DNA from 4 places in the Streptomyces sp. NPDC059009 genome. Region 4 is predicted to be linked to each of the others. Evidence: riboswitches for the same ligand, from Rfam matches in the RefSeq annotation. Region 4 holds a riboswitch; each other region holds the start of a gene.
What was found. Region 4 has a riboswitch for cyclic di-AMP ahead of ACFWYM_RS22955 (transglycosylase family protein). Riboswitches for the same ligand answer to the same signal wherever they lie in the genome.

Region 1: another riboswitch for cyclic di-AMP. It lies ahead of ACFWYM_RS01850 (M23 family metallopeptidase); the one in region 4 lies ahead of ACFWYM_RS22955 (transglycosylase family protein).
Region 2: another riboswitch for cyclic di-AMP. It lies ahead of ACFWYM_RS37570 (C40 family peptidase); the one in region 4 lies ahead of ACFWYM_RS22955 (transglycosylase family protein).
Region 3: another riboswitch for cyclic di-AMP. It lies ahead of ACFWYM_RS43065 (NlpC/P60 family protein); the one in region 4 lies ahead of ACFWYM_RS22955 (transglycosylase family protein).

Annotation. Positions count from the first base shown of each region.
Region 1 covers NZ_JBHYJB010000002.1:6,353-13,243, reverse strand. Annotated here, with positions in the region: gene ACFWYM_RS01860 (MFS transporter) at 1-59, shown strand, start outside; gene ACFWYM_RS01855 (PP2C family protein-serine/threonine phosphatase) at 511-1,620, shown strand; cyclic di-AMP (ydaO/yuaA leader) riboswitch at 1,842-1,989, shown strand; gene ACFWYM_RS01850 (M23 family metallopeptidase) at 2,001-3,086, shown strand; gene ACFWYM_RS01845 (aldo/keto reductase) at 3,295-4,239, shown strand; gene ACFWYM_RS01840 (PrsW family intramembrane metalloprotease) at 4,318-5,652, opposite strand; gene trmB (tRNA (guanosine(46)-N7)-methyltransferase TrmB) at 5,987-6,868, shown strand; gene lhgO (L-2-hydroxyglutarate oxidase) at 6,865-6,891, opposite strand, start outside.
Region 2 covers NZ_JBHYJB010000050.1:3,974-10,864, forward strand. Annotated here, with positions in the region: gene ACFWYM_RS37535 (8-amino-7-oxononanoate synthase) at 1-700, shown strand, start outside; gene ACFWYM_RS37540 (DUF397 domain-containing protein) at 752-976, opposite strand; gene ACFWYM_RS37545 (helix-turn-helix domain-containing protein) at 986-1,846, opposite strand; gene ACFWYM_RS37550 (ATP-binding protein) at 2,140-2,574, shown strand; gene ACFWYM_RS37555 (LysR family transcriptional regulator) at 2,621-3,526, opposite strand; gene ACFWYM_RS37560 (LysE family translocator) at 3,628-4,263, shown strand; gene ACFWYM_RS37565 (DUF6328 family protein) at 4,202-4,774, opposite strand; gene ACFWYM_RS37570 (C40 family peptidase) at 4,855-5,325, opposite strand; cyclic di-AMP (ydaO/yuaA leader) riboswitch at 5,329-5,496, opposite strand; gene ACFWYM_RS37575 (hypothetical protein) at 5,879-6,184, opposite strand; gene ACFWYM_RS37580 (ATP-dependent Clp protease proteolytic subunit) at 6,192-6,839, opposite strand.
Region 3 covers NZ_JBHYJB010000072.1:111-7,001, forward strand. Annotated here, with positions in the region: gene ACFWYM_RS43065 (NlpC/P60 family protein) at 1-1,143, opposite strand, end outside; cyclic di-AMP (ydaO/yuaA leader) riboswitch at 1,151-1,307, opposite strand; gene pcrA (DNA helicase PcrA) at 1,562-4,096, shown strand; gene ACFWYM_RS43075 (M23 family metallopeptidase) at 4,130-5,716, opposite strand; gene ACFWYM_RS43080 (lipase family alpha/beta hydrolase) at 5,892-6,752, opposite strand.
Region 4 covers NZ_JBHYJB010000023.1:46,692-53,582, forward strand. Annotated here, with positions in the region: gene ACFWYM_RS22940 (tetratricopeptide repeat protein) at 1-1,583, shown strand, start outside; gene ACFWYM_RS22945 (cytochrome P450) at 1,646-2,917, shown strand; gene ACFWYM_RS22950 (transglycosylase family protein) at 3,063-4,139, shown strand; cyclic di-AMP (ydaO/yuaA leader) riboswitch at 4,333-4,525, shown strand; gene ACFWYM_RS22955 (transglycosylase family protein) at 4,531-5,265, shown strand; gene eno (phosphopyruvate hydratase) at 5,613-6,891, shown strand, end outside.

The sequences.
Region 1 (6,891 bases), on a different contig from region 4:
CGCTGCGGGGGCTCGCCCGGTCGGGGCGGCTGGCTCCGGTGGTGACCACGGTGGCGTAGCCGGGGGCCTGATGCGGAGGAGGGCCTGACGGGGGGAAGGCCCTGACGGGGGCAAGGCCCGGACGGGGGCAAGGCCCGGACGGGGGCAAGGCCCGGACGGGGGTGGGGCGCCGCGTGGTCGCGGCCATGGGCGCCCCACCCTCCGTAAGCCCAGGAATGCCCCACCCCCGTAACTCGGCCCGTAACTCGGCCCCGTAACCCGGTCGGACCACATCAGGTCGCCCCCCGCCCCCGCTGCGGGAAGCCTTGGACGAGGCGCGGACATGGGCAGGCCATCGGGCGTGGCCGCGGACCTGGCAGGAGACGAGCGGTGGGGCAGCGAGGAGGCGGCAGCGGCGCAGGCAGGGGAGGCGGACGTGGCGGCAGGGGTGGCAGAGGTGGCAGGGGCGGCGCGTGTGACGGTGGGCGGGGGACCGGGGACGACGGGTCCCTCACCCAGGTCCAGGCATTCGTGCGGGCCCTGCCCCTCTGCTTTCTGGCCTTCGGCGTCGTCTTCGACATCTCGACGCCGCCCCGCTTCACCGCCGCCCCGCTCTTCGCGGCCGCACCGCTGATCGCCGCCCCCTTCTACTCGCTGCTCGGCACCGCCCTCATCTGCACGGGATCCCTCGCCGCCGTCGTCTCCCTGCACTTCAAGACCCACACCACCACCGACGTCGAGGCCGTCACCGAGCTGCTCACCGTGGCGACCGTCGCGGTGCTCGCCCTCGTCATCAACCGTGTCGTCCGCCGCAGCGACGCCCAGCTCGCCTCCGCCCGCTCCATCGCGGAGGCCACCCAGCGCGCCGTCCTGCCGCTGCCGGACGCCCGGATCGGCGGGCTCGACATCGCCGCCCGCTACGAGGCCGCGCAGGCCGACGCCTTCATCGGCGGCGATCTGTACGCGGTGCAGGACACCCCGCAGGGCGTGCGGCTCATCGTGGGGGACGTGCGCGGCAAGGGGATGGGTGCGGTGGCCGCCGTCGCCGTCGTCATCGGGGCCTTCCGGGAGGCCGCCGAGCAGGAGAGCACCCTGGAGGCGGTGGCGCAGCGCCTGGAGCGGGCCCTCGCCCGGGAGGGCACGCGGCGCGACGGGCTCGACGCCTTCGAGGGGTTCACCACCGCCGTGCTCGCGGAGATCCCGCGCGGCCAGGACGTCGTACGGGTCATCAACCGGGGGCACCCGGAGCCGCTGGTGCTCCGGGGCGACGGGCGGATGTGTGTGCTCTCGCCGACGGAGCCCGCGCTGCCGCTCGGCATGGGCGAGTTGGGGAGCTGGCCGGACCGGGCGGACGAGACGGAGTTCGCGCCCGACTCGACGCTGCTGCTCTACACGGACGGCCTGTCGGAGGCGCGGGACGCGAACGGGGAGTTCTACGACCCGGCGGCCCGGCTCGGCGGCCGGATCTTCGCCGGCCCCGAGGGCCCGCACACGCTCCTCGCGACGCTCGCCGAGGAGGTGCGGGAGCACACGGGGGGCGGGGCGACGGACGACATGGCGCTGCTCGCGGTGCGCAGGCCGACGGCTGAGGAGGGCCCCGCCACGGCCGGCGGAGGGGACTCTGTCACGCCCCGTGACTGAACGGCGCCCCTCCGCTCAACAGCTGACAGAACGTCAGTGGAATGTGAAGGTCCGGTGGGCAAAATCCTGCGGTCAACTCGCCCTGGTCCGGACCCCGGTGTCCCAATAAGTACGGGCCAAAGGCGTTAATGATCAGTGGGAACAGCTTGGAATCACGCAGGGGTGTCTATTAACGTTCGATAACGCAGCGCGGTCGTCCCAGCCGGCACACGAGTCGGCTCCGTGCGCACACGCCTAATCCCGCAAGGGAGCCGGGGAACCACCAACTTGGGGTGAATCGGGCATCTGTGCCTCCGTGCCAGATGTTCGTAGGAGACCTTCCTGCTCCGAACCCGTCAGCTAACCCGGTAGGCGAGAAGGAAGGAAAGGAGTGCGCCCCAGTGGCGTCCAACCGGCCTGCCCCCCAAGCCGTGTACGTGCCGAATGACGACGACTTCGGCGGGTACGACGAGGAATCCTGGGAGGAGTGGAATCCGACCGAGGATTCCGTCCGCCCCGTCCGCGGCAGGCACCGTGTGCACAAGAAGGGCGGCGGGTTCGCCCGCAGCTCCACGGTCCTCGGCGTCGGCGTCATAGCCGCTGTCGGCGCGGGCGGCATCGCCACCGCGCAGGACGGCAAGTCGCCGGTCGCGATATCGATGCCCGACATACCGGGCGTGGACGCCGTCAAGGACTCGCTGCCGGAGGCCAAGTCCCTTCCGGGCGTGGGCTCTTTGATATCCGACTCGGACTCGTCCGAGCCCTCCGGCCCCGCGGCCGCCCCGCTCACCGGCGCCGGTGTCACCTCCCAGGACGCCGAGCAGGGCACCACCGACGCGGGCGAGGCCCTGCGCGCCCGCATCATGCAGCAGGCCGAGAACCAGCAGGACCAGGTCGACGACAAGGCCCAGGCGGCGGCCGAGGCGGCCGCCGTGAAGAAGGCCAACGAAGAGGCCAAGGCCACGCAGGACGCCGCCGAGGCGAAGGTCGCCGCCGCGAAGAAGAAGGCGGCCGAAGAGGCCAGGCGCAAGGCCGAGGAGGCCAAGCGCAAGGCGGAGGCCGAGCGCCTCGCCAAGCTCGCGAAGAGCTACACGCTCCCCGTCGCCTCGTACACCGTCACCGGCACCTTCGGGCAGCCCGGCTCCATGTGGTCCTCCGGCTACCACACGGGCCTCGACTTCGCCGCCCCCACGGGCACCCCGATCAAGGCCATCCACTCCGGCACCATCAAGGAAGCGGGCTGGGCCGGGGCGTACGGCTACCGCACGGTCCTGGAGCTGGACGACGGCACCGAGCTGTGGTTCTGCCACCAGTCCTCGCTCAACGTCAGCGCCGGGCAGAAGGTCCGCACCGGTGACGTCATCGGCCGCGTCGGCGCCACCGGCAACGTGACCGGGCCGCACCTGCACCTGGAGGTCCACCCGGGCGGCCAGTCCACCGGTGTCGACCCCGCCGCCTGGCTCCGCGACAAGGGCCTCACTCCCTGACGCCGCAGCGGTATGCGCTGAGCGGTAAGCGCTGAGCGGTAGGCAGTGGGCGGCGAGCGGTCATCCGTGCGCGGTACGCACTCCTGATCCCCGGCGGTCCTGGCGGCAACCCCCCGACGTCAGGGCTGCCGGTCCGGCATGCCCGCGAACGGCCGGGAAGAGTGTACGGAGCATGGAATTCCCTGATCCGTAAGGGCGTTGACGGAGTATGACTTCTCTTCGCACGCTCGGCTCTTCCGGCCTCGAGGTCTTCCCCCTCTCCCTCGGCGGCAACGTCTTCGGCTGGACGGCCGACGAGGCGCAGTCCTTCGCGGTGCTCGACGCCTACACCGCCGCGGGCGGCAACTTCATCGACACCGCCGACGCCTACTCGGCATGGGTGGAGGGCAACAAGGGCGGCGAGTCCGAGACCGTCATCGGCAACTGGCTGCGGGCGCGCGGCAGGCGCGACGACGTCGTGATCGCCACCAAGGTCTCCCGCCACCCCGAGTACATGGGCCTGCGCGCGGACAACATCAAGGCCGCCGCCGACGCCTCCCTGCGCCGCCTGGGCACCGACTACATCGACCTGTACTACACGCACTACGACGACCCGGACGTCCCGGTCGAGGAGATCGTCGGCACGCTCGACGAGCTGGTGACGGCGGGCAAGGTCCGCGAGATCGCCGCGTCGAACATCTCCCCCGAGCGGCTCCAGGAGTTCCTGGACTTCTCCGACCGCGAGGGCCTCGCCCGCTACGTGGCGCTGCAGCCGCACTACAACCTCGTCTCCCGCGACACGTACGAGGGCCCGCTCCAGGAAGTCGCGTCCCGCGCCGGCCTGGCCGCCGTCCCCTACTGGGCGCTCGCCTCCGGGTTCCTCACCGGCAAGTACCGCCCGGGCACGACGGTGGAGAGCCGGCGGGCGGCGGGCGCGGGCAAGCACGTCGGCACCGAGCGCGGCACGAAGGTGCTCGCCGCCCTCGACGAGATCGCCCTGGACCGCGGCGCCGAGGTCGCGACGGTCGCCCTCGCCTGGCTCGCCGCCCGGCCCACCGTGGCGGCGCCCATCGCCTCGGCGCGCACGGTGGAGCAGCTGCCCGCGCTGCTCGCGGTGGCGGACCTGGAGCTGACGGAGGCGGAGGTCGCGCGGCTCACGGAGGCGAGCGCCTGACGGAGGCCCGCGCCTGACGGAGGCCCTCGCCTGAAGGAGGCCCTCGCCTGACGGAAGCCCGCGCCTGAGGCCGGTGTTTCAGCCGCCCCGGTAAGGGTTCTTGTACGCGGGATCGTTGTACGAGGGGTGGGGCGCCGTCGGCTGCCCGTACGGGTATCCGTACGGCGGGCCGCCCTGCGCGGGGAACCCGTACGGCGCGCCCTGCACCGGCATCCCGTACGGCGGCGGCACCCGGACCGGCGCCGTGGCCTGCGCCGCGTACGCGAGGGCGGGGCGCGCCACCTCGCGGCGCTCCCAGAGCGCGTGCAGCAACTCCCGCTCCCGTACGACGAAGTCGGCGCCCGCCCGGCCGCGGCGGCCCCGATGGCGCAGGAACGCCAGCGACGTCGCGTGCGCCTCGTACCGCGCGACCGTGCGGGCCGCCTGCTTGCCGAAGGTGTGGGCCGCGTAGTCGCGGGCGATGGCGCGGGCCCGCATCGAGCCGAGGGCGTACGGCTCCGGCGGGGTGAGCCAGCCTGTGGCGACGTAGGCGGGCAGCTCGGCCCGGACCGTGCGCAGCTCGCGCTGGCGGGTCCAGATGATCAGCCAGGTGAGCAGGCCGAACGCGGGCACCATGAAGAGGCCGTAGACGGTGATGAAGCCGTAGTCGCCGTAGGTCGCCGAGCCGTTCCACAGCGCGTGCATGCCCATGGCCAGGAGCAGGCCGCCGACCGGGATCAGCGCGCGGCGCACGTGGTGGCGCTCCGCGCAGAGCGCGGCGACGCCGAAGCCGATGCCGGACAGGACGGTGAACAGGGGGTGCGCGAAGGGCGACATGACGACGCGCACGAAGAACGTCGCCGCCGTGACGGAGGTGGCGAGGCCGCCGTCGGCGCCGCTGAGCTGGTCGGTGCCGAAGGCGTTGCCGAGGTAGAGGATGTTCTCGGTGAACGCGAAGCCGGTGGCGGTGACCCCGGCGATGACCACGCCGTCGACGATGCCGGTGAAGTCGCGTCTGCGGAACAGGAAGATCAACAGGACCGCGGCGGCCTTGGCGCTCTCCTCGACGATGGGCGCTATGACCGTGGCGCCGAGGGTGTCGGCGCTGGTGGGGTCCGCGGTCGCGGTGGCTATCCAGCGGGTCGCGAAGCTGTTCGCGACGATGGCTATGAGCGCCGCCGCGCAGGCGCCCCAGGAGAACGAGAACAGCAGGTTCTGCCAGGGCCCCGGCTCCACCCGGTCCAGCCAGCGGAACGCCGCGACCAGCAGCGGCACCGGCAGCGTCGCGAGGCCGAGCCCCACCAGGAAGCCCTCGGTGCCGGTCTGTTGCCGCACCAGCGCGAGGATCACCAGGCCGGACAGGGCGAGCAGCGTGACCAGGGCGCCGGCCCGGACGGCCCGCCGCTGCCACCAGTGCGGGCGGGGCGGGCGCAGGCCGGGGTGCCCGGTGCCGTCGGGGGACGGAACCGGGGGTGCGGGGTGCGTCCCGTACGCGTCGTACGCGTGCTGCGCGCCGTACGCCTCGTACGGAGAATCGGTGGCCACGGCGTCGACCCTAACGAGGGTGGGGGGCGGGGCGCGACGGTGCCTCGGGACCGTGGCCGGGGCGCGGACCGCCGGGGCGGGTGCGGTGACGTCGCTGGTGATCGGCCGGGACGTGGGCCGAGGGGCCCAGGTGATCGGCCCGGAGGCGGCCCGAGGGGGCGCGGCGCCCCGTGAACCGGACGTGGCCCGAGGGGCCGCGGGGCCCCGTAAAATTGCCCGCACTGTGTCTGATTCCCAGCCTTCCTCCCAGCCCTCCGCCGAGTCCCCCGCCGACTCCCCCCGCCCGCGGGGCGGCGAGCCGCGCTTCCCCGACGGTCCGTCCCCGGATCCCGCGGGCTCGCACTTCGAGCGCCGCATCCGCAGCTTCCAGCCGCGCCGCAGCCGGGTCACCACCAGCCAGGGTGAGGCGCTGCGGACGTACTGGTCGGTGTGGGGGTTCGACATCGACGGCAAGCGTGTCCTCGATCTGGACGAGCTCTTCGGGGGGCGTGGCCTTCCCGTCGTCCTGGAGATCGGCTTCGGGATGGGGGAGGCGACCGCGCAGATGGCCGCCGACGACCCCGGCACCGGGATCCTCGCCGTGGACGTGCACACCCCGGGGATGGGCAACCTGCTGGGGCTCGCGGGCCGCAACGGCCTGGAGAACGTCCGCGTCGCCAACGGGGACGCGATCATCCTGCTCCGCGAGATGCTCGCACCGGAGAGCCTGGACGGGCTCCGCGTCTACTTCCCGGACCCCTGGCCCAAGGCGCGGCACCACAAGCGGCGACTCATCCAGCCCGAGTTCCTCTCTCTCGTCGCGCCCCGCCTCAAGCCGGGCGCCCTGGTGCACTGCGCGACCGACTGGGAGCCGTACGCCGAGCAGATGCTCGAAGTCCTCAGCGCGCACCCCGACTTCGAGAACACACAGGAGGACGGCGGCTACGCGCCCCGGCCCGACTTCCGGCCGCTCACCCGCTTCGAGGGGCAGGGCCTCGACAAGGGGCATGTGGTGCACGACCTCCTCTTCCGTCGCAGGTCCGGTGGAACGTCCGACCCGTCCGACCCGTCCGACACGTCCGCCACGTCCGGCGGCACGTCCAACGGCACGTCCGGCGGGGGTTAGAGCGCCAGCACCGCGAGGGCCCG
Region 2 (6,891 bases), on a different contig from region 4:
GGACCCGGACGCGGCCCGCAAGGCGCTCGGCACCCACGCGGGCCCGGCCGTCGTCGTCTCCGACTCGGTGTTCTCCGTGGACGGCGACGCGGCACCGCTCGCTCAACTGGCCGCCGCCTGCCGGGAGTTCGGCGCCGGACTGATCGTCGACGACGCGCATGGCCTCGGGGTGCTCGGCGCGGGCGGGCGCGGCGCGGTGCAGGCGGCGGGGCTCGCCGGGGCGGCCGACACGGTCGCCACCGTCACCCTGTCGAAGTCCTTCGGCAGCCAGGGCGGCGCGGTCCTCGGCCCCGCGAAGGTCATCGACCACCTGGTCAACGCGGCCCGCACGTTCATCTTCGACACGGGTCTCGCCCCGGCGGCGGCGGGCGCCGCGCTCGCCGCGCTGCGCCTCCTGCGCCGGGAGCCCGAACGTGCCGCGCGGGCCCGCGCCGTCGCCGCCGAGCTGCATCAACGGCTCACGGCTGAAGGGCTGTCGGCGGTGCGACCGGACGCCGCCGTCGTCTCCGTACGGGCGCCGTCGCCGGAGGCGGCCGTGCGCTGGGCGGCTCAGTGCCGGGCCGAGGGGCTCGCCGTGGGGTGCTTCAGGCCCCCGTCGGTGCCGGACGGGATCTCGCGACTGCGGCTGACCGCCCGCGCCGACCTCGGCGAGACTCAGATCGCCGAGGCCGTACGGGTGATCAGCCGCAGTGCACCCTGAAGTACCTGTTCAACAGGTACCTGTCCCACAAGTATCTGATCAACCACCCCCCTACCCAAGGGAGTTGACGAACTCCTCCCAGCCGGCGGAGGTGAACAGCAGGGCGGGCCCCGCCGTGTCCTTCGAGTCGCGCACGGCGACCTGGCCCGTCAGCGCACCGGTGGTGAGCTGGGTGGTCTCGACACAGTTGTTCATGCCATTGCTGTGGCTGCTGCGCCGCCACAGCGCACCCCGGAGCGCCGTGCTGGAACGTACGTGCCGAGGCAGTGCGGTCATGGTGCCTCCTTACGCGCCGTCGCCTATCCCGGCGATGAAATCCGTTGATTCCTCGGGCGAAAGTGCTTGAGCGGTCACCGAGTTGAAGGCATCGGTGTATGCCTGGAGGTCTTCTTTCCGCTCGAGATAGAGGCTACTCGTCAAATGGTCGAGAACAACCACATCCAGATCAGCAATGTTCGGAAATGAGAAAATAACGAAAGGCCCGATGAGCCCACCGTGCTCTCCGGCGGCGAACGGAAGGACCTGAATCCGTACATGCGGCATTTCGGCCGCTTCCAGTAACCGCCTCAACTGCCCGTTCCGCACCCGCTCCCCGCCCACCGTGCGGCGCAGCACCGCCTCGTCCAGAACCACGCTCAGGCGCAGCGGCGCCGGCGCGCTCAGCACGTCCTGGCGCGCCATGCGCACCTCCACCAGCGCATCCACCTGCGCGTCCGGCAGCCCGTCGAGCGCCGCACGGGTCACCGCGCGGGCGTAGTCCTCGGTCTGCAGCAGGCCCGGCACCACCGAGGTCTCCAGCGTCCGCACCCAACTGGCCTGTGACTCAAGGCTGATGAAGTCCCGGTACGCGGGTGGCAGCAGCCCCCGGTAGGCGTGCCACCAGTGGTGGCGCCCGCCCTCGTCACCGGTGCCCGCGAGCGCCACGAGCAGCTCGCGCAGGTTCGGGTCCTTCACCTCGTACGCCTCGAGGAGCAGGCGCATGTCGTCCGGCTTCACGCCGCTGCGCCCGGTCTCGATGCGGCTCACCTTCGACTGGTGCCAGCCGACGCGGGTGGCGGCCTCGCCGCTGGTGAGCCCCGCTTCCTGGCGCAGTGCGCGCAGCTCGGCACCGAGCTTGCGGCGGCGCACCGCGGGTCCGTACTGCATGGCCGTCTCCTTCCGGCTCCATCCGGCTCATCATGGCTCCATTTCGGCCCGGACCGGCGGTACGGTCGAGTGTTCCCGGCGACCGTGGGGGAAGCGCCAGTCTGGTGCCCAAATACGGTCGGCCGTAGCAGAGTTCACCGCTTTGAGCGACAGATATATGCACATCTCGGTGGATCGCCACGCGTGAACGGCACGAGAGTGGCAGGCTGGCCGAAGCACCAGTCCGGGGCCGTCCTCGAAGCCATCCGTCATGCGTCGGCGTCCGGGCCCGGTTTGAAAGGGACAGCGACGCCATGGCAGACCATCAAGAAGCAACCGTCACTCTGCCGAGCGATCCTGCCTCGGTCTCCGCGGCCCGCAAACATGTCGCAAACGTTCTGACCGACTGGGGACTGCCGAGCGACGGCGAGACCGCGGACACGGTCCGCCTCATCGTCTCCGAACTCGCGACCAACGCCGTGCAGCACACCTTCGGCCAGTCACCCACCTTCACCGTCGACCTCGAGCTCGACCGGGACGAGCGCCTGCGCATCGGCGTCACCGACAGCCACCCCCGCTATCCCAAGCGGCTGCCCGCCGCCGTCCAGCAGGACAACGGCCGCGGCATGGTCATCATCCGCTGGCTCACCGCCGAGTGCGGCGGCAAGCTCACCGTCCAGCCCACCTCCGAGGGTGGCAAGACGGTCTGGATCAGCCTCCCTTGGACCCCGGCCCCGGTCCAGAGCTGAGCGCGCAGTCGACCACCGCCCTCTTCACCGGTCCCTCCACCCCCCTTCAGGGGCGCCCGAACGCACTCCGCAGCAGCGCCCGGAAGGTGTCCGCCGCGGGGCTCGGCTCGTCGGCGCGGTACACCACCGAGATGGTGCGCCGCAGATCGCCCGGCTCGAGGGCCCGCACCCCGACCGGCGCGGGCGCCGTCCGCGCCACCATCTCCGGTACGACGGCGACGCCGAGCCCCGCACTCACCAGGGCGCACACCAGCGCGTAGCCGGGAGTCTCGACGAGGACGGAGGGTGTGGCGCCCGCGCGGGCGAGGGCCGACTCCACCACCGTCCGGTACGGGTGCGAGGGCGCCATGCTGATCAGGGGCTGCCCGGCGAGCTCGGCCAGCGGCAGTCGCGCGGACCCGCTCGACAGCACCTGCCCCGGCGCGGTCACCAGGACCAACTCCTCGACCAGCACGGTCTCTTGGCCCACCGAAGCGGGCAACTGCGGTGGCTCCGCGGGCTGGTAGTAGTGGGTGAGGGCGAGGTCCACCTCGCCCTCCGCCACCGCCGCGATGCCGAGCGGCGGTTCATAGCCCGTGACGGTCAGCTCCACGTCCGGGTGGGCGCGCCGGAACGCGGTCAGGGCGGGCGGCAGCAGATGGATGCCCGCGGTCGTGAACGTGCCGAGCCGGAGCCGCCCGCCGGAGAGCCCCGCCACCTGCGCCAGCTCGTGCCGCGCCCGCTCCATCTCGTCGAGCACCCGCCGGGCCCGCGCGAGAAGGAGCTCGCCCGCACCCGTCAGCCGCGCCCCGCGGTGGTGGCGCACCAACAGGGCGGCGCCCGCCTCCCGCTCGAGCTTGGCGAGCTGCTGGGAGAGCGCGGGCACGGTGTAGCCGAGGCGCTCGGCGGCCCGGGTGATCGAACCGGCCTCGGAGACGGCGACGAGGGCGGCGAGGCGCGTCGGGTCGTACATGGGGAATTTCCTCGGCCGGGCTGAGCCTAAACGACTGCTTAAGTCAGACCCAGGATATTCCACATACCTGCTGAAGGCCCGGTCCAGGCACTCTGGGCCCCATGGACGCACAACTGCTCGCCTTCACCGGCCTCGCCGCCGCGCTCGTCGCCATGCCCGGCGCCGACTTCGCCGTCGTGGTGCGGCACGCCCTCGTCTCCCGCCGCTCCGGCGCCGTCTGCGCGCTCGGCATCGCGGCCGGGCTGCTCGTGCACACGGCGCTCGCGGTCGCGGGGGTCGCGGCGGTCCTCGCGTCCGTACCGGCGCTGTTCCGCGCGCTCCAACTGGTGGGCGGCGCCTATGTGCTGTACCTGGGGGTGCGGGCGCTCGAAGGGTGGGTGCGGACGCGCGGGACGGCGCGGGCACAGGCTCCGGACGCCGTGGCGGTGACGGATGTGCGGGGCGGGCTGCGCGAGGGCTTCCTCACCAACGCCCTGAACCCGAAGGCGTCGCTCACCTTCCTCAGCGTGCTGCCGCAGTTCGTGCCCGACGGCAGCCCGGCGATGCCCCGCACCCTGCTGCTCGCGGCGATCGTGGTGGCGCTCGCCGTGCTGTGGTTCCAGGCGGTGGCCCTCCTGGTGGACCGGCTCGGGGCCTGGCTGCGGCGGCCGCGCACCGCCCGCGCCATCGAGGGCCTCACCGGCACCGCGCTCGTCGCCCTCGGTCTGGCCCTGCTGTGCGAACCGCTCCTCGGCTGAGGCGCACCGATCCCCGGCGGACCGGCCGCGACGAGCGGCCCGCGCGCCGCACCAGCCGCGGCAGCACGCCCCACAGCGCGCCGCACATCAGGAGCGTCCCGGCGCCCGCGCCCACCCCGGCCGCCCGGCCCGCCGTCACGTCGACGACGAGCAGCACCGCCCCGCCGAGGGCGAGCACGAGCACGCCCATGCCGACCCCGGCGAGCCGGGAGGAGACCCGTACCACCAGCGGCTTGGCACCCTGGCGGAACAGCGCGCGGTGCAGGGCGGCGGGCGCCGTGAAGAGGGCGGCGGCCAGCACCGCGAGCAGCAGCGTGACGACGTACGTGCCGCGCTGCACGGTGTCGAGCGACGGGAAGCGCGGGGTGAACGCGAGCGACAGCAGGAACGCGAAGAGGATCTGGACGCCGGTCTGGGTGACCCTCAACTCCTGGAGCAGCTCGGAGAAATTGCGGTCGGCCCGCTGAAGTGGCGTCTCGTCGCGGGCCGTACAGAGGTGGCGGGCGGGCATGGCACACGAGTAGCCGCGCCCGCCCGCCTCAACCGTCCACGGGGACACGGGCTCCGCGGACGGGGGGGAGAACAGGGAGATCAGCGCACCCTGCCGTACCAGACGCTCTTGGTCCAGATCTTCTGCTTGCGCACCACGTCACCCGTCTTCGGCGAGTGCCAGATCTTGCCGCCGCCGGCGTAGATCCCGACGTGGTAGACGCTCCGGCCCGAGTGGAAGAACACGAGGTCGCCGGGGGCCCGCCGGGACTTCGAGATGTGGCGGGTCTTGTTGTACTGCTGCGCGGCGGTGCGCGGCAGCTTCTTGCCGGCCTTCTTGAACGAGTACAGCGTCAGGCCCGAGCAGTCGAACCGGTTCGGCCCGACCGCCCCATAGCGGTACGGAGAGCCCTTCTTGGAGGCCGCTACCTTGAGCGCTTTCGATGCGTGCGTGGCCGCTTGTGCGTCGCTTGCGAGGCCGGGAGCCACGATGGTCCCGCCCACCGCCGCGAGCGTCAGTGCCGACGCGGCGCCGGCCCTGGTGAGCAACGGAACACGATTCAGCGCAGTCATGCGCAACCCTTCGTCAACCGCCTGTGAAGGATGACCTGTCGGATTCGGGCTGGCGAAGTTGCCCGGCCGCGGTGTGCGGCTTCACCCCAAGGGCCGTCCGGATCAAGCCCGGTGGCCCGTCGTGCCTGGGTCCTCCACTCCTGCCGATGCATTCTTCGTCGACCGGTCATCCGGGCAGCGGCAGGACTCGGCGTCCGCCCGGACCGCCCCGCCGCGGTGGCGGGGGCTTGTCGTCGAAAGGGATCTTGACCCGTCAACCCCGAGAATTCCGAGCCGAATCGGCAGTTTGTGAGGCTCCTCACGACTGACCTGTTCGGGTGGACAGCGGTGAATGGGGGAAATCGGCGCGACGGCGGAGCATCGCTCGACCAGCACCGGAATCACGTATTCCGGTGTGCGCGTACAAACCTTGCGCAACTCTGGACCGCGTCCGGGCCGACGCCCGCCTACGCTGATCAGGGGACCACGTCTGGTCCGTTTCACGCCGCGACCGGACGGCGCGGCGCGGGGCGCGCGGCGCTCAATGGGCCGCGCGCCGACCGTCGACGGGCCCTCAACCCCCGTTCGGTGGCGGCACGGTGACGCGCTGTGACCGCCGTTCGCCGTCCAGCACCCGCAGGGCCTGGGCGAGCGTCGAGGCGTGCACCTCGCTCTCGCCGCGCTGGTGCATCAGGGCCAGCGCGTCCCGCAGTTGGGTCGCCTTGCCGACCAGCGCCTGGGCGGCGCGCAGTCCGCCGTACGTGGTGGTGGAGCGGGCCGGGTTGATGCGGCCGAGGAGGTCCACGGCCTCCAGGTAGCGGTCGATCAACTCGCCCTCGGCGCGCGTCAGCGCGGGCAGCGGCGGCAGTTCGGGCAGCATGCGCGGCTCACCTCGCGCCCGGCGTGGCGCCCTGCGCACCCCGGCGGCCCGGGACGACCCGGTCCACGAGTCCGTACGCGACGGCCTCGTGCGCGTCCAGGATCTTGTCCCGCTCGATGTCGGCGGCGACCCGCTCGGGGCTCTGCCCGGTGTGCCGGACGAGCAGCTCCTCCAAGAGGGCGCGGGTGCGCAGCAGTTCGTCGGCCTGGATCACCAGGTCCGAGGTCTGCCCCTGGATCGGCTCGGTGACCGTGGGCTGGTGGATCAGGACCCGGGAGCCGGGCAGCAGGGACCGCTTGCCCGGCGTGCCCGCGGCCAGCAGGACCGCGGCGGTGCCGGCGGCCTGGCCCAGGCAGACCGTCTCCACGTCGCAGGAGACGTACTGGAGCGTGTCGTAGATCGCGGTCATCGCGCTGAACGAGCCGCCGGGGGAGTTGATGTAGAGCGAGATGTCCCGGTCCGGCGTCTGGTGCTCCAGGTACATGAACTGCGCCATCACGTCGTTGGCCGAGGTGTCGTCGACGGGTGTCCCGAGGAAGACGATCCGCTCCTCGAGCAGCTTGGAGTACGGGTCCTGCGTGCGCACGCCCGAGCTGGTGCGCTCGGTGAACTCGGGCAGGACGTAGCGGGCGGTGGGGCGGTGTGCGGCGGTCATGAGTCCTCGTCTCCTCGGCGGCTGTCTGTACAAAATGTACAGGACGTACGTG
Region 3 (6,891 bases), on a different contig from region 4:
GTTCGCGCCCGGCTTCGGGGCGTGGATCATCTTGCCGTTGCCGATGTAGATCCCGACGTGGCTGATGTCGTCATAGAAGAAGACGAGGTCGCCCGGCTTGGCGTCGGCGGTCTTCACCGTCGTGCCGACCTTCACCTGGTCCCAGGTGGTGCGCGGCAGGGAGATCCCGGCGGACTTCCACGCGGCCTGCGTGAGCCCGGAGCAGTCGAAGGAGTCGGGCCCGGTGGCGCCCCACACGTACGGCTTGCCCATCTGCGCCTCGGCGAAGTCGATCACCTTGGCGGCCTTGGTGGCGTAGCTGCCGTCCGTGCTGCCCGAACCGGAGCCGGAGCCGGAATCCGAGCCGGACCCGGACCCGGAGTCGGAGCCGTCGTTCTGCTCCTGCTCCTTCTCCTTCTGCTTCGCGGCCTCCTCGGCCTTGCGCTTGCGCGCCTCCTCGGCCTGCTGCTTGCGGGCCAGCTCGGCGGCCTTGCGCTTGGCGGCCTCTTCCTTCTTCTTCTCGATCGCCGCGAGCCGCGCCTTCTCCTCGGCGGTCAGCTTCGACAGGAGCTCACGGGCCTCGCGGAGCTTGCCCTGGACGTCCTGCTTGCTCGTCCTCAGGTCGTCCCGTGACCGGCTCAGGCTCTTGAGGCTCTGCGCCGCCTTCGTGCGCTGCTTCGTCGCGGACGCCTGCTGCGACTGGAAGGTGTCGACGGCCCTCTTCTGGCGCGCGGTGAGGCGGTCCGAGAGGTGGTTCTGGTCGAAGTAGCCCTGCGGGTCGTTGGCCAGCATCGCCGTGGCGGTCTCGGAGACGGCCCCGGTCCGGTACTGGGCGGCCGCGAACGAACCGAGCTCCTGGCGGGCGTCGTTGAGCTTGTCGGTGCGCTTGGCCACGTCGTCCAGGAGGCCGTCGACCTTCTTGCGCTGCTTCTCGGTCTTCTCCTTGGCCGAGTTGTACTTCTGCGTGGCCACGCCCGCCTGGTGGTACAGGGCGTCGACCTTCTTCTGGACCTCTTCGAGGCTCGGCTTCTGCGGGGCGGAGGGCGCTGCGTTCGCGCTCTGCGACAGGAGGGCCACGGAGGTGAGGGCCGCCGTCGTGATGCCGATGGCGGGGGCGGTACGTATTCCGGCAATGCGGGTCCGCGGCTTGCGGTGCGACGCCAAGGGAGGCGACTCCTTCCGTAGACCGCCTACCGGGTTAGCTGTCGGGTTCGGGCGGGTGGTTCGGAAGGCTGCCCTACAGTCCCGTACTTCGTACGGGACCGATTCACCCCAAGGTCTTGGTGGGTCCCCGGCTCCGAGGGGGTCGGACTCGGCGGAGGCCGCGCGTTCCCGGCGGGGTTCGCCGGTGGGATCACGTGCGGCCCGCGGAGCACGCTAGCCAACTCGTGTGCTCCGTGTGAAGGTTGATGTTCGATATGCCCGATACATTTTCGTGACTTTACGAAGGCCAAGACGCGGCCTTGACGGCCGGTGGCGCAGCGTGACCGGTCGCGTGCACCGGGTGGTGCGGGGGTGCTGTGGGGCGGGTGGCCGGAACCCGGGGCGGGTTGTCAGTGGGTCCGCCTAGACTCGGGAGGCGATGAGCAGCCTCTTTGATGACAGCTTCCTGGCGGACCTCAAGCCCTCGCAGGCCCATGAGGAAGAGCCCCCGCCGCCGCCCGAGGACAGCGCTCCGGAGCCCATTCCGGACGACCTGTTCGGCGGGAAGTTCGACGCGCCCCCGCCGCCCCGGGACGCGCACTACCGCGACGGCGCCCCCCGCCCGGTCCTCGACCCGGCGGCGCTCCTCGACGGGCTGAACGAGAACCAGCGCGCGGCCGTCGTGCACGCCGGCTCCCCCCTGCTCATCGTCGCGGGCGCCGGCTCCGGCAAGACCCGCGTCCTGACCCACCGCATCGCGTACCTCCTCGCGGAGCGCGGCGTGCACCCGGGCCAGATCCTGGCGATCACGTTCACGAACAAGGCCGCGGGCGAGATGAAGGAGCGCGTCGAGCAGCTCGTCGGGCCGCGGGCGAACGCGATGTGGGTGTCGACGTTCCACAGTGCCTGCGTCCGCATCCTGCGCCGCGAGTACAAGAAGCTGGGCTTCACGTCCTCGTTCTCGATCTATGACGCGGCGGACTCCAAGCGCCTGATGGCCCTGGTCTGCCGCGACCTGGACCTGGACCCGAAGAAGTTCCCGCCCAAGTCCTTCAGCGCCAAGATCTCGAACTTGAAGAACGAGCTGATCGACGAGGAGGACTTCGCCGCCCAGGCCGCCGACGGCTTCGAGAAGACCCTCGCCGAGGCGTACGCGATGTACCAGTCGCGCCTGCGCGAGGCCAATGCCCTCGACTTCGACGACCTGATCATGACGACGGTCAACCTGCTCCGCGCCTTCCCGGACGTGGCCGAGCACTACCGCCGCCGCTTCCGCCACGTGATGGTCGACGAGTACCAGGACACGAACCACGCGCAGTACGCGCTGGTGCGCGAGCTGGTGGGCCCCTCCGGAGAGGGCCAGGACCCGGGCGAGCTCTGCGTCGTGGGTGACGCGGACCAGTCCATCTACGCCTTCCGCGGCGCCACCATCCGCAACATCCTCCAGTTCGAGGAGGACTACCCGGACGCGACGACGATCCTCCTGGAGCAGAACTACCGCTCCACGCAGACGATCCTGAGCGCGGCCAACGCGGTCATCGAGCGCAACGAGAGCCGCCGCCCCAAGAATCTCTGGACCAACGCGGGCGCGGGCGCGCGCATCACCGGCTACGTAGCGGACACCGAGCACGACGAGGCGCAGTTCGTCGCCGACGAGATCGACCGCCTCACGGACGCGGGCGACGCCAAGGCGGGCGACGTCGCGATCTTCTACCGGACGAACGCGCAGTCCCGTGTCTTCGAAGAGATCTTCATCCGCGTCGGCCTGCCCTACAAGGTCGTCGGCGGCGTCCGCTTCTACGAGCGCAAGGAAGTCCGCGACGTCCTCGCCTACCTGAGGGTCCTCGCCAACCCCGAGGACTCGGTGCCGCTGCGACGCATTCTGAACGTGCCGAAGCGGGGCATCGGCGACCGCGCCGAAGCGATGATCGACGCCCTCGCGCAGCGCGAGAAGATCTCCTTCCCGCAGGCACTCGCGCGCGTGGACGAGGCGTACGGCATGGCGGCCCGCTCCGCCAACGCCGTCAAGCGGTTCAACACGCTCATGGAGGAGCTCCGTACGGTCGTCGAGTCCGGCGCGGGCCCGGCCGTCGTCCTGGAGGCCGTGCTCGAACGGACCGGGTACCTGGCCGAGTTGCAGTCCTCCACGGACCCGCAGGACGAGACCCGCATCGAGAACCTCCAGGAACTCGCCGCCGTGGCCCTGGAGTTCGAGCAGGACAACGGGACGGGCGAGGAGGCGGCGGACACCGCCACGGAGGGCACCACCACGGAGGACGCCGCCACGGAGGACGCCGCCGACGCAGGCACCGCCCCGGCCGGTTCGCTCTCCGACTTCCTGGAGCGCGTCGCCCTCGTCGCCGACTCGGACCAGATCCCGGACGAGGAGGACGACGGCTCGGGCGTCATCACACTCATGACGCTGCACACCGCCAAGGGCCTCGAGTTCCCGGTGGTGTTCCTCACCGGCATGGAGGACGGCGTCTTCCCGCACATGCGCACGTTCGGCAAGACCAAGGAGATCGAGGAGGAGCGGCGCCTCGCGTACGTGGGCATCACGCGCGCGCGGGAGCGGCTCTACCTCACCCGCTCCGCGATGCGCAGCGCCTGGGGCCAGCCCTCGTACAACCCGGCGTCGCGCTTCCTGGAGGAGATCCCCGAGGTCCACGTGGACTGGAAGCGCACGGGCTCGATGGGCGCCCCGGCCTCCTCGGGACCGGCGGCCGGTGTCGCCGCCTCGCTCTCCTCGTCCCGCTCGCGCGCGGGCGGCCCGCAGGGCTTCGCGACGCGCCGGGCCAACGAGAAGCCGGTGGTCTCGCTCGCGGTCGGGGACCGGGTCACGCACGACCAGTTCGGTCTCGGCACGGTCGTCGGAGTGAAGGGCACGGGCGCGAACGCGGAGGCGACGGTGGACTTCGGCGAGCCCAAGCCGAAGCGCCTGCTGCTGCGGTACGCACCGGTGGAGAAGCTGTGACCCGGAGGTGAACGCGCCTGGTGGCGGCCGGAGTTACGTCGGGTCGAGGTCGTGGCTGCGCAGCCACGGCAGCGGGTCGATGGCCGAGCCGCCGCCGGGGCGCACCTCGAAGTGCAGGTGCGGGCCGGTGGAGTTGCCCGAGTTGCCGGAGAAGGCGATGACGTCACCCGCCTTGACCTCGCCGCTCATGACCTTGTGCGTGGAGAGGTGGCAGTACCACGTCTCCGTGCCGTCCTTGGCGGTCACGACCGCCATGTTGCCGTAGGCGCTGTTCCACTTCGTCGACACGACGCCGTCGGTGGCGGCCATCACGGGCGTGCCGTACGAGACGGGGAAGTCGATGCCGGAGTGCACGGACATCCAGTTGACGCCCGCCTGGCCGTAGTACGCGCTCAGGCCGTGCTGCTTAACGGGCAGCGCGAACTTGGGCCGCAGCCGCTCCTTGCGCGCGGCCTCCGCGGCGGCCTTCTTCTCGGCCGCGTCCTTCTTCGCCTTGAGGTCGATGCGCTTCTGGGTGCGGCTCGCACGGTCCGCGAAGTCACCCGCGTCGGCGGAGAGGTTCTCCAGCTGGGTGTCGAGCTTGCTGTTGGCGGCGGCGGGCTTCACGGACGTGGGGTCCGGGGCGGAGGCCGTCGTCTCCTTGCCGTCGTCACCGCCGCCGAGGTTGCTCACGGACGCGGCGGCGATGCCCGCGACCCCCATCACGCACACCGAGGGCACCGCGACGGTGAGCAGGGCGGAACGCTTCGCCGGGGAGCGGCGGCGGGTGCTGCGGGAGCGCGCGGCGGGGCGGGCGCGGCCCGGGAGGTCGGCGGTGCCGTCGGGACCGTCGGGCTCGTACGCCTCGTCCGGGGTGAACTCGTGCTCCGCCGCAGGCGGTTGATCGTACGAGGCGGGGGACCCGTAGGGGTCTTCGTACGGCATGTCGTGGGCCGACTCGTGGTGCCCCGTCGCGTGCGGGGCCGCCTCGTGGTGAGCAGCTTCGTGGTGAGCCGCTTCGTGGTGCGGCATCGCGTGGTGGCCGTCCGAGTTCCACGCGGTCGCGTCGTAGGCGCCCGTGTCGAAGGTGCCCGCCGCGAAGGTCTGCGTCTCCCACTGCTGGGTCTGGTCCAGGGGGGCCGCCGGGGCCGCCTGGTTCGCCTCGTGCCACGCGCTCGCGTCCCACTGCCCGGTGGCCTCGGGCCCCGCCTGCGCCGGGATGTCGGCGAGCTGCTGGTACCCGACGGTGGCCCAGATGCCGGTGGTGTCGTAGCTGCCGGTGTCGTAGCCGCCGGTGTCGTACGAGGCGTGGTGCTGCGCGGCGTACGGGTCGTAGTTGAGCGTGGTGTGCGTGCTCGTGGTGGTGGCCCACTGGCCGGTGTCGTACTGCCCCGTGTCGTACTGCCCGGTGGGCAGGTCGCCGAAGAGAGGGTCCGTCGCGAAGCTGCCGGTGTCGGTAGCAGTCGTGAAGGTGTCGGTGGCGTAGCCGCCCGAGGTGGTGAACGAGCCGGTGGCGTAGACGTCGTACGGGGCGTGGCCGCCGTGCTGGGTGCTCTGCTGGTCGTAGGCGCCGTAAGAGCCGTAGTCGACGTCGGGTGCCGAGGACGGGGGAGTGGTCCCCGACGGGTGACGGTCGTTCACCAACTTCTCTTTCGCCTCGACAGCAGGGGGCAGAGCAGTGCGGTGACTGTACCCGGCGGTATGCGGGCGCGACAATCTTCGGCAGGTTTCATGCGCTCAGGAAACGGGCATTCGGCCGCCTTTCGGCGGTCAGTGGGCAGACCTTTGGCGCTGCGTTCGAGGTCAGTTCGAACTTTCAGGCCACTGTCATACCCCCGACGGCGGAGGTCGCGGCCGTGGTAGCGGGCTCCGCGAGGTCGAGCGCCTGCCGGATCCCCGCCGCGACCGCGGGGTGCACGGGCAGGGCGAGATGCCCGATCCCGGTCACCCTTACGTTCTGCACGCGCAAATCCGGGTGGTCGACGCAGGCCGTCTCGATCGGGTCCATCCAGGCGTCGAGGTCGCTCCAGAAGCTCACGAAGTGCGTACGGCAGCCGGGCGCGGGGGCGCGCAGCTCCTTGATCACCGGGGATTCGGGGCGCATCTGGCGGACGATCGGGTGCGCGTCGGCGAGCGGCACGACGCGGGTGCCCGCGTGCGGTGTGCCGAGGGTGACCAGGGTGCGCACGCGGGCGTCGCCGCCCTGGAGTTGGACGTAGTGGCGGGCGATGAGGCCGCCGAGGCTGTGGCCCACGATGTCCACCTCGTGGTGGCCGGTGCGCCGGCAGATCTCCTCCACATGGCGGCCAAGCAGCTCGGCCGCGGTGCGGATGTCGCAGGTGAGGGGCGAGTAGTTGAGGGACTCCACGTGCTGCCTGCCGTGCTGGGTGAGGAAGCGGCGGAGCAGGACGAAGACGGAGCGGTTGTCGATGAAGCCGTGCAGCAGCAGGACCGGGGGCCTGTCCTCGCCGGGCAGCCGCGGGGTGTCGTCGCCGCTCGCGGGCGGGAGCTGGGGGCGGCGCTCCTGGGCCATGCCGGAGGGATAGAGAAGGATGTGCCCGGCGAGGATCGCCAGCTCGAGTGCCGTCGCCTTCAGGAAGGCGAGGGAGAGCCCCGCCATTCTGACGGGGAGCAGGTGGCTGAGCTGACGAAAGGGCAAGACCCTGGTGACCGTCATGGTCGACCTCCCGACCGGCATGCGGGAAGACGACTCTGTCCCCCGTGTGCCCCTCAGGGAAAGCCGTGGCCAAGGATGCGCTTTCGGTGACGAAAGCGATGCACCGCACCACCATGCCGTGCGGCTGACGGCGTGGTGG
Region 4 (6,891 bases):
TCTACGCCCCCGAGCGCGGCGCCGACCTCCGGGCACTGCTCGGTCCGGTCAAGGAGAACCCGGGGCAGTACGTCCTGTGGCTCGACGACATCGAGGGACACCTCGGTGAACGGGGCCTGGAACCAAGTCTGTTGGAGCGGTTCAAGGTGCTCGGCGTGCGCATCCTCGCCACGATGGACCCCGACACCTACTACGAGCGCAGGACCGGCTCCCGTCCCGGCGACCGCGCCATCGCGCATGCGCGGACCGTCGAACTGCCGGGGCGGTGGACCGAGGCGGAGCTCGCCCGCCTGGCCGAGCACACCGAGGACCCACGCTCGTACGAGGCGTACCTGTGGTCCGAGAACGCGGGCCCACCGGCCCACCTGGCCCTCGGCCACCTCCTGCACGAGGAGTGGCAGCGCCTCAGCGCCCGGGACGCCGACCCGGCGGGCGTCGCGGTCGTACGGGCGGCGCTGGACGTGGCGCGGTGCGGGTACGCGGCGGCGGTGCCGCTGAAACTGCTGGTGGCCCTCGGGGCGCCGGGCGAGACGACGGAGTGGGCGGCGACGGAGCGGTGCGGGTACGCCGGGTTTCTGCTGCCGGGGGAGGAGCCGGGGACGTGGCGGGCGCACGGGGCGCTGGTGGCGGGGGAGTTGAGGGTGGGGAGGCCGGTCACGGACGACCTGCAGTGGGAGGTGTACGACGCGACCAAGCCTGACTCCCCGGAGGAGCGTGCGGTCATCGATGGACTGGTCCCAGTGCTGCGTTCTCGCGCGGCGGCCGGTGACGTGGACGACGCGTACGCACTGAGCATGGAGTTCACCTCCGGAGATGAGAGCGATGAGTGGCTGCGCGCGGCCGCGGACGGAGGCCATGCGGGCGCGGTCGCCAGGCTTGCCGATCGACTCTTGGACCAGGGCAGGACGGACGAGGCCCTCCCCTACCTGGAGCGTGCCGCCGCGAACGGTGCCGTCTGGGCCATCGGCGAGCTCACCCGCCGCCACCTCGCCCTCGCCCTGGCCGAAGGGCGCCTCACGAAAGCCGTCGTGGGCCGGCCTGTCCAAGCGGTGGCCGTCGGCGATCTCATGGCCGGTACGCCGGGCCGGGAAGCCGAGGCGATGCGGCACTATCTCAGGGCCTGGCAGGGCGGCAGCGCCGACGCCGCCCTGCGCATCGCCGGACTCCTCCGGGACCAGGGCCGTTCCGACGAGGCCGAAGCCTGGTACCGCCACGCGGCCGAGGCACGGGACACCATCGCCGCCCACAGCCTCGGCGTGCTCCTCTCCACCACGCCGGGCCACGACCCCGCCGAGGTCGAGCAGCTCTTCACTCGCGCTGCCGACGCCGGTCACGCGCAGGCGGCAACCGCTCTCGGCGTCCTGAAGGAGGGCCGAGGCGACATGAAGGCCGCACACGCCCTCTACAAGAAGGGAGACGCAGGCGGTGACCCCGAAGCCGCCTACCGGATCAGCCGCCTCGCGAAGGACCCCAAGATCCGTAAGGCATGGCTCAAGCGGGCCGCCATCCGCGGCCACTACCAGGCAGGCAAGGAAACCGGCGCGTTCGAGCCGCCCCCCGCTCCGGATACCGTCAAGAAGTGACCGACAGCTCTACCCCGACGCCTGAGACCCCCGCGACCCCCGCGACGCCCGAGACCCCCACCGTGCCGAACGCCACACCGGGCCCCACGCCGGAACTCTTCACCTGGGAATTCGCCACCAACCCCTACCCCGCCTACGCCTGGCTCCGCACCCACACCCCCGTACACAAGGCGACCCTCCCCAGCGGCGTCGAGGCATGGCTGGTCACCCGGTACGCGGACGCCCGGCAGGCCCTCGCCGACCAGCGGCTCTCCAAGAACCCGGACCACCACGCCGAGCCCTCGCACGCCAAGGGCAAGACCGGCATCCCGGGGGAGCGCAAGGCCGAGCTGATGACGCACCTGCTCAACATCGACCCACCGGACCACACCCGGCTGCGCCGCCTCGTCTCGAAGGCGTTCACCCCGCGCCGCGTGGCCGAATTCGCGCCGCGCGTGCAGGAGTTGACCGACCAGCTCATCGACCGGTTCGCGGCGGAGGGCGAGGCCGACCTCATCCACGACTTCGCCTTCCCGCTCCCCATCTACGCGATCTGCGACCTGCTCGGTGTCCCGCGCGAGGACCAGGACGACCTGCGGGACTGGGCGGGCATGATGATCCGCCACGGCAAGGGCCCGCGCGGCGGCGTCGCCCGCTCCGTGAAGAAGATCCGGAACTACCTCGTCGAGCTCATCCACCGCAAGCGCGACGAGCCGGGCGACGACCTGATCTCCGGCCTCATCCGGGCCTCCGACCACGGCGAGCACCTCACGGAGAACGAGGCCGCGGCGATGGCCTTCATCCTCCTGTTTGCCGGTTTCGAGACGACCATCAACCTCATCGGCAACGGCACGTACGCTCTGCTGACGCACCCAGAACAGCGCGAGCGGCTCCAACTCGCCCTGAGGGAAGGCGATGTCGGCCTCCTGGAGACCGGCATCGAGGAACTCCTGCGCTACGACGGCCCGGTGGAGCTGGCGACCTGGCGGTTCGCCACCGAGCCGCTCACCATCGGCGGCCAGGACATCGCCGTCGGCGACCCCGTCCTCGTCGTGCTCGCCGCCGCCGACCGGGACCCGGAGCGCTTCGAGGGGCCCGACACCCTCGACCTCGCGCGCGCCGACAACCAGCACCTGGGGTACGGGCACGGCATCCACTACTGCCTCGGCGCGCCCCTCGCCCGGCTGGAGGGGCAGCGGGCGCTCGCCACCCTCCTCACGCGCCTGCCCGACCTGCGGCTCGCGGCGGAACCTGCCGATTTGCGCTGGCGCGGCGGGCTCATCATGCGCGGACTGCGCACGCTGCCGGTGGAGTTCACGCCCCCGGAGAACTCGGCCGGAAGCGACGGAAGCTGACGTTCCGTCAGGGCTGTGACTTTCACGTGATCTCCGCTGCATCGACTTGTGACAAGCGTTCGAGTCCCGCTACGTTCACCAGTCATCGCGGCACCACCCGCGACCGTGGCGTCCTCCGCCGCGGCAGCCACGGAAAGGCACGCGCATGCTCTCCGGGAACGGTCGTCACCGTCGCCCCCGTCAGGCCCCTGCTCTCGTCGTCGCGGCGGGGGTCGCCGGATCTGCCATCGCCATCCCGCTGCTCGGCGCCACCAGTGCGAGCGCCGCGGACGCCGCGACCTGGGACCGGCTCGCGGAGTGCGAGAGCGGTGCCTCCTGGAGCGCCAACGAGGGCAACGGCTATTACGGCGGGCTGCAGTTCTCGCAGGAGGTCTGGGAGAACTACGGCGGTCTCGACTACGCGCCGAGCGCCGACCAGGCCAGCCGCTCCCAGCAGATCGCCGTCGGCGAGAAGGTGCTGAAGGACCAGGGCCCCGACGCCTGGCCGAGCTGCTCCGCGGTGGCCGGACTCACTCAGGACGGCACCGCCCCGGACGTCGACCCGGGCGCTCCCACTCCGGTGCCCACCGACTCCTCGGACCCGTCTGACGCCCCGTCCGACCCCTCGTCGGAGACCCCCGGCGGCAGTGACAGCGGCAGCGACGGTGGCGACACGCCCGGCGGTGGTGACTCCGCCGGAGACAAGAATCACGACGAGCCGGGCAACACGGACGAGACGTCCAAGCCGTCCGACGACGCCTCGAAGCCCTCCGAGGGTTCCGCCGAGCCCTCCGACGGTGCCTCCGAGCCCGCGGACGACGGGGCCGAGCCGTCCCCGTCCAAGCCCTCCGGGAGCGAGGGCGGCGAGGGCAGCGAGGACCCGGACAAGTCCGGCCAGGACGGGCCCACTTCCCCCGGCGACGACGAGGCCGGCCCCGCGCCCGCCCCGTCCGACTCCACGCCCTCCAGCGGCGGCCGCCACCGCGGCGGGCACGCCGACGAGGGGGCCCACGACGGCGCCAAGGACCGCTCGGGGCGCCACGCCTCCCGCGGGCAGTCGCGCGACAAGGACGCGGCCGACGGCACCTACACGGTCCGCCCTGGGGACAGCCTCTCGGCGATCGCCGACGACCTTGACGTGCACGGCGGATGGCCCGCCCTCTACGACGGCAACAAGAAGGCCGTCGGAGCCGACCCGGACCTCATCCTTCCCGGTCAGCGCCTCGATCTGGGCGAAAAGTAAGGGAAGTTGACGGTAGGCACCCGGCCTCCTTATTCGTAAATGTCCGGTTTGGCGCGAGTGAGAGATGGGTCTCAGAAGCCCTGATCGTCTTTGAAATTCCGGGGATCGCGTGCCTACGGTCATCACCGCTCGCCACTGCGGGCCCCGCCGGTCGGTACGCCGAATCCTGCCAACCGCCGGACGGGAACAGTCGTCGCGTCAAGCGCCGTAGGCAGGAGCGGGGGACCCAAGGTTTGCGCCGGGCCCACCCGGACGGTGGCTCAACACATGAGCCGCCGGACGGGGTTGGGAACGGCTAGGGGTTAAGTCGCGCTCAAGGAAGCGCGGCCGGGCACTCACTGGCCCGAACCCGACAGCTCACCTCGCAGGCGTCGGTGAGGGGATCTAACTCATGCTGCGTTCCAGCAAGGGCAAGCACCGTCGTCCGTCCAAGGCCACCCGCGTCGTCACGCTCGCCGGTGTCACCGGCGTCGCCGCCGCCGCCCCGCTGATGGCGGCCGGCTCCGCCTCCGCCGCCACCGGCTCCGAGTGGGACGCCGTCGCCCAGTGCGAGTCCGGCGGCAACTGGTCCATCAACACCGGCAACGGCTACCAGGGCGGCCTGCAGTTCTCGCCGTCGACCTGGTCCGCCTACGGCGGCACCAAGTACGCGCCCACCGCCGACAAGGCGTCCAAGGCCCAGCAGATCGAGATCGGCGAGAAGGTCCTCGCGGGCCAGGGCAAGGGTGCCTGGCCGAGCTGTGGCGTCGGCCTCTCCAACGCCTCGTACAGCGGTGGCGGCTCCACCGAGCAGCAGCAGCCGCAGCAGCAGGCCCCGAAGCCGAAGCCGAAGCCGCAGCCGCAGGCCGAGCGCACCGAGCAGGCCCCGCAGCAGCAGCAGAAGCCGCAGGCCCAGCCGCAGCAGACCGCCCCGAAGTCCGACTCGAAGAAGACCGTCGAGACCCCGACCGGCAAGACGGTCAAGAAGGGCGACGGCGAGTACAAGGTCAAGAAGGGCGACACGCTCTCCAAGATCGCCGAGTCGCACCACGTCAAGGGCGGCTGGCAGAAGGTCTACAAGCTCAACGGCGACATCATCGACGACGCCGACTTCATCTACCCGGGCCAGCAGCTGCACCTCAGCTGAGGCTGAGGCGAGCCGCACCTCAGTGAGCTGAGGCGGCCCTCCCGCCCTGACCTGCCGCAGGGCACCCCCGTCCCCACGGGCTCCCCGCCCCGGTGCGCGTATCCCCCGTACGCACCGGGGCGGGGGCATGTCCGGGCACCCGTCCGACCCCCGGCCCGGCCCCCTTGTTCGCTACTAGCGAGTAGAGAAGATGGGCTTACGCCCTGATTCCAAGGTATTTGGGCCCCTGTTCGTCCCAGGAGGCGGGCGGTCGGCTGGCCGAAGCTCCGGAGCCCGTTAGGCTCAGGAGACGCAGGGCCAAAGCGACCCCGCGTACCGCGCGTACTCGCGTCACATCCCAGAAGGAGATGCTCGTGCCGTCCATCGACGTCGTCGTAGCCCGGGAAATCCTGGACTCCCGAGGCAACCCCACGGTCGAGGTCGAGGTCGGCCTCGACGACGGCAGCACGGGTCGTGCTGCTGTCCCGTCCGGCGCCTCCACCGGTGCCTTCGAGGCCATCGAGCTCCGTGACGGTGACCCCAACCGCTACCAGGGCAAGGGTGTCGAGAAGGCCGTCCTCGCCGTCATCGAGCAGATCGGCCCGGAGCTCGTCGGCTACGACGCCACCGAGCAGCGCCTGATCGACCAGGCCATGTTCGACCTGGACGCCACCGACAACAAGGGCTCGCTCGGCGCCAACGCCATCCTCGGCGTCTCGCTCGCCGTCGCGCACGCCGCCTCCGAGGCGTCCGACCTGCCGCTGTTCCGCTACCTCGGTGGCCCGAACGCGCACCTGCTGCCCGTCCCGATGATGAACATCCTGAACGGCGGGTCGCACGCCGACTCGAACGTCGACATCCAGGAGTTCATGATCGCCCCGATCGGCGCGGAGTCCTTCTCCGAGGCCCTGCGCTGGGGCACCGAGGTCTACCACACCCTCAAGAAGGTCCTGAAGGACAAGGGTCTGTCCACCGGCCTCGGCGACGAGGGCGGCTTCGCCCCGAACCTGGACTCCAACCGCGCCGCGCTCGACCTCATCCTCGAGGCCATCAAGCAGGCCGGCTACGTCCCCGGCGAGCAGATCGCCCTGGCGCTCGACGTCGCCGCGTCCGAGTTCTACAAGGACGGCAAGTACGAGTTCGAGGGCAAGTCCCGCTCGGCCGCCGAGATGACCGAGTACTACGAGGAGCTCGTCTCCGCGTACCCGCTCGTCTCCATCGAGGACCCGCTGTTCGAGGACGACTGGGCCGGCTGGAACGTCATCACCGAGAAGCTGGGCGAGAAGGTCCAGCTGGTCGGCGACGACCTGTTCGTCACCAACCCGGAGCGCCTGGCCCGCGGCATCGAGGAGAACTCGGCCAACGCCCTGCTCGTCAAGGTCAACCAGATCGGCTCGCTGACCGAGACGCTGGACGCCGTCGAGATGGCCCAGCGCAACGGCTTCAAGTGCATGATGTCCCACCGCTCCGGCGAGACCGAGGACGTCACCATCGCCGACCTGGCCGTCGCCACCAACTGCGGCCAGATCAAGACCGGCGCCCCGGCCCGCTCCGAGCGCGTCGCCAAGTACAACCAGCTCCTGCGCATCGAGGAGATCCTCGACGACGCCGCGGTCTACGCCGGCCGCAGCGCCTTCCCGCGCTTCA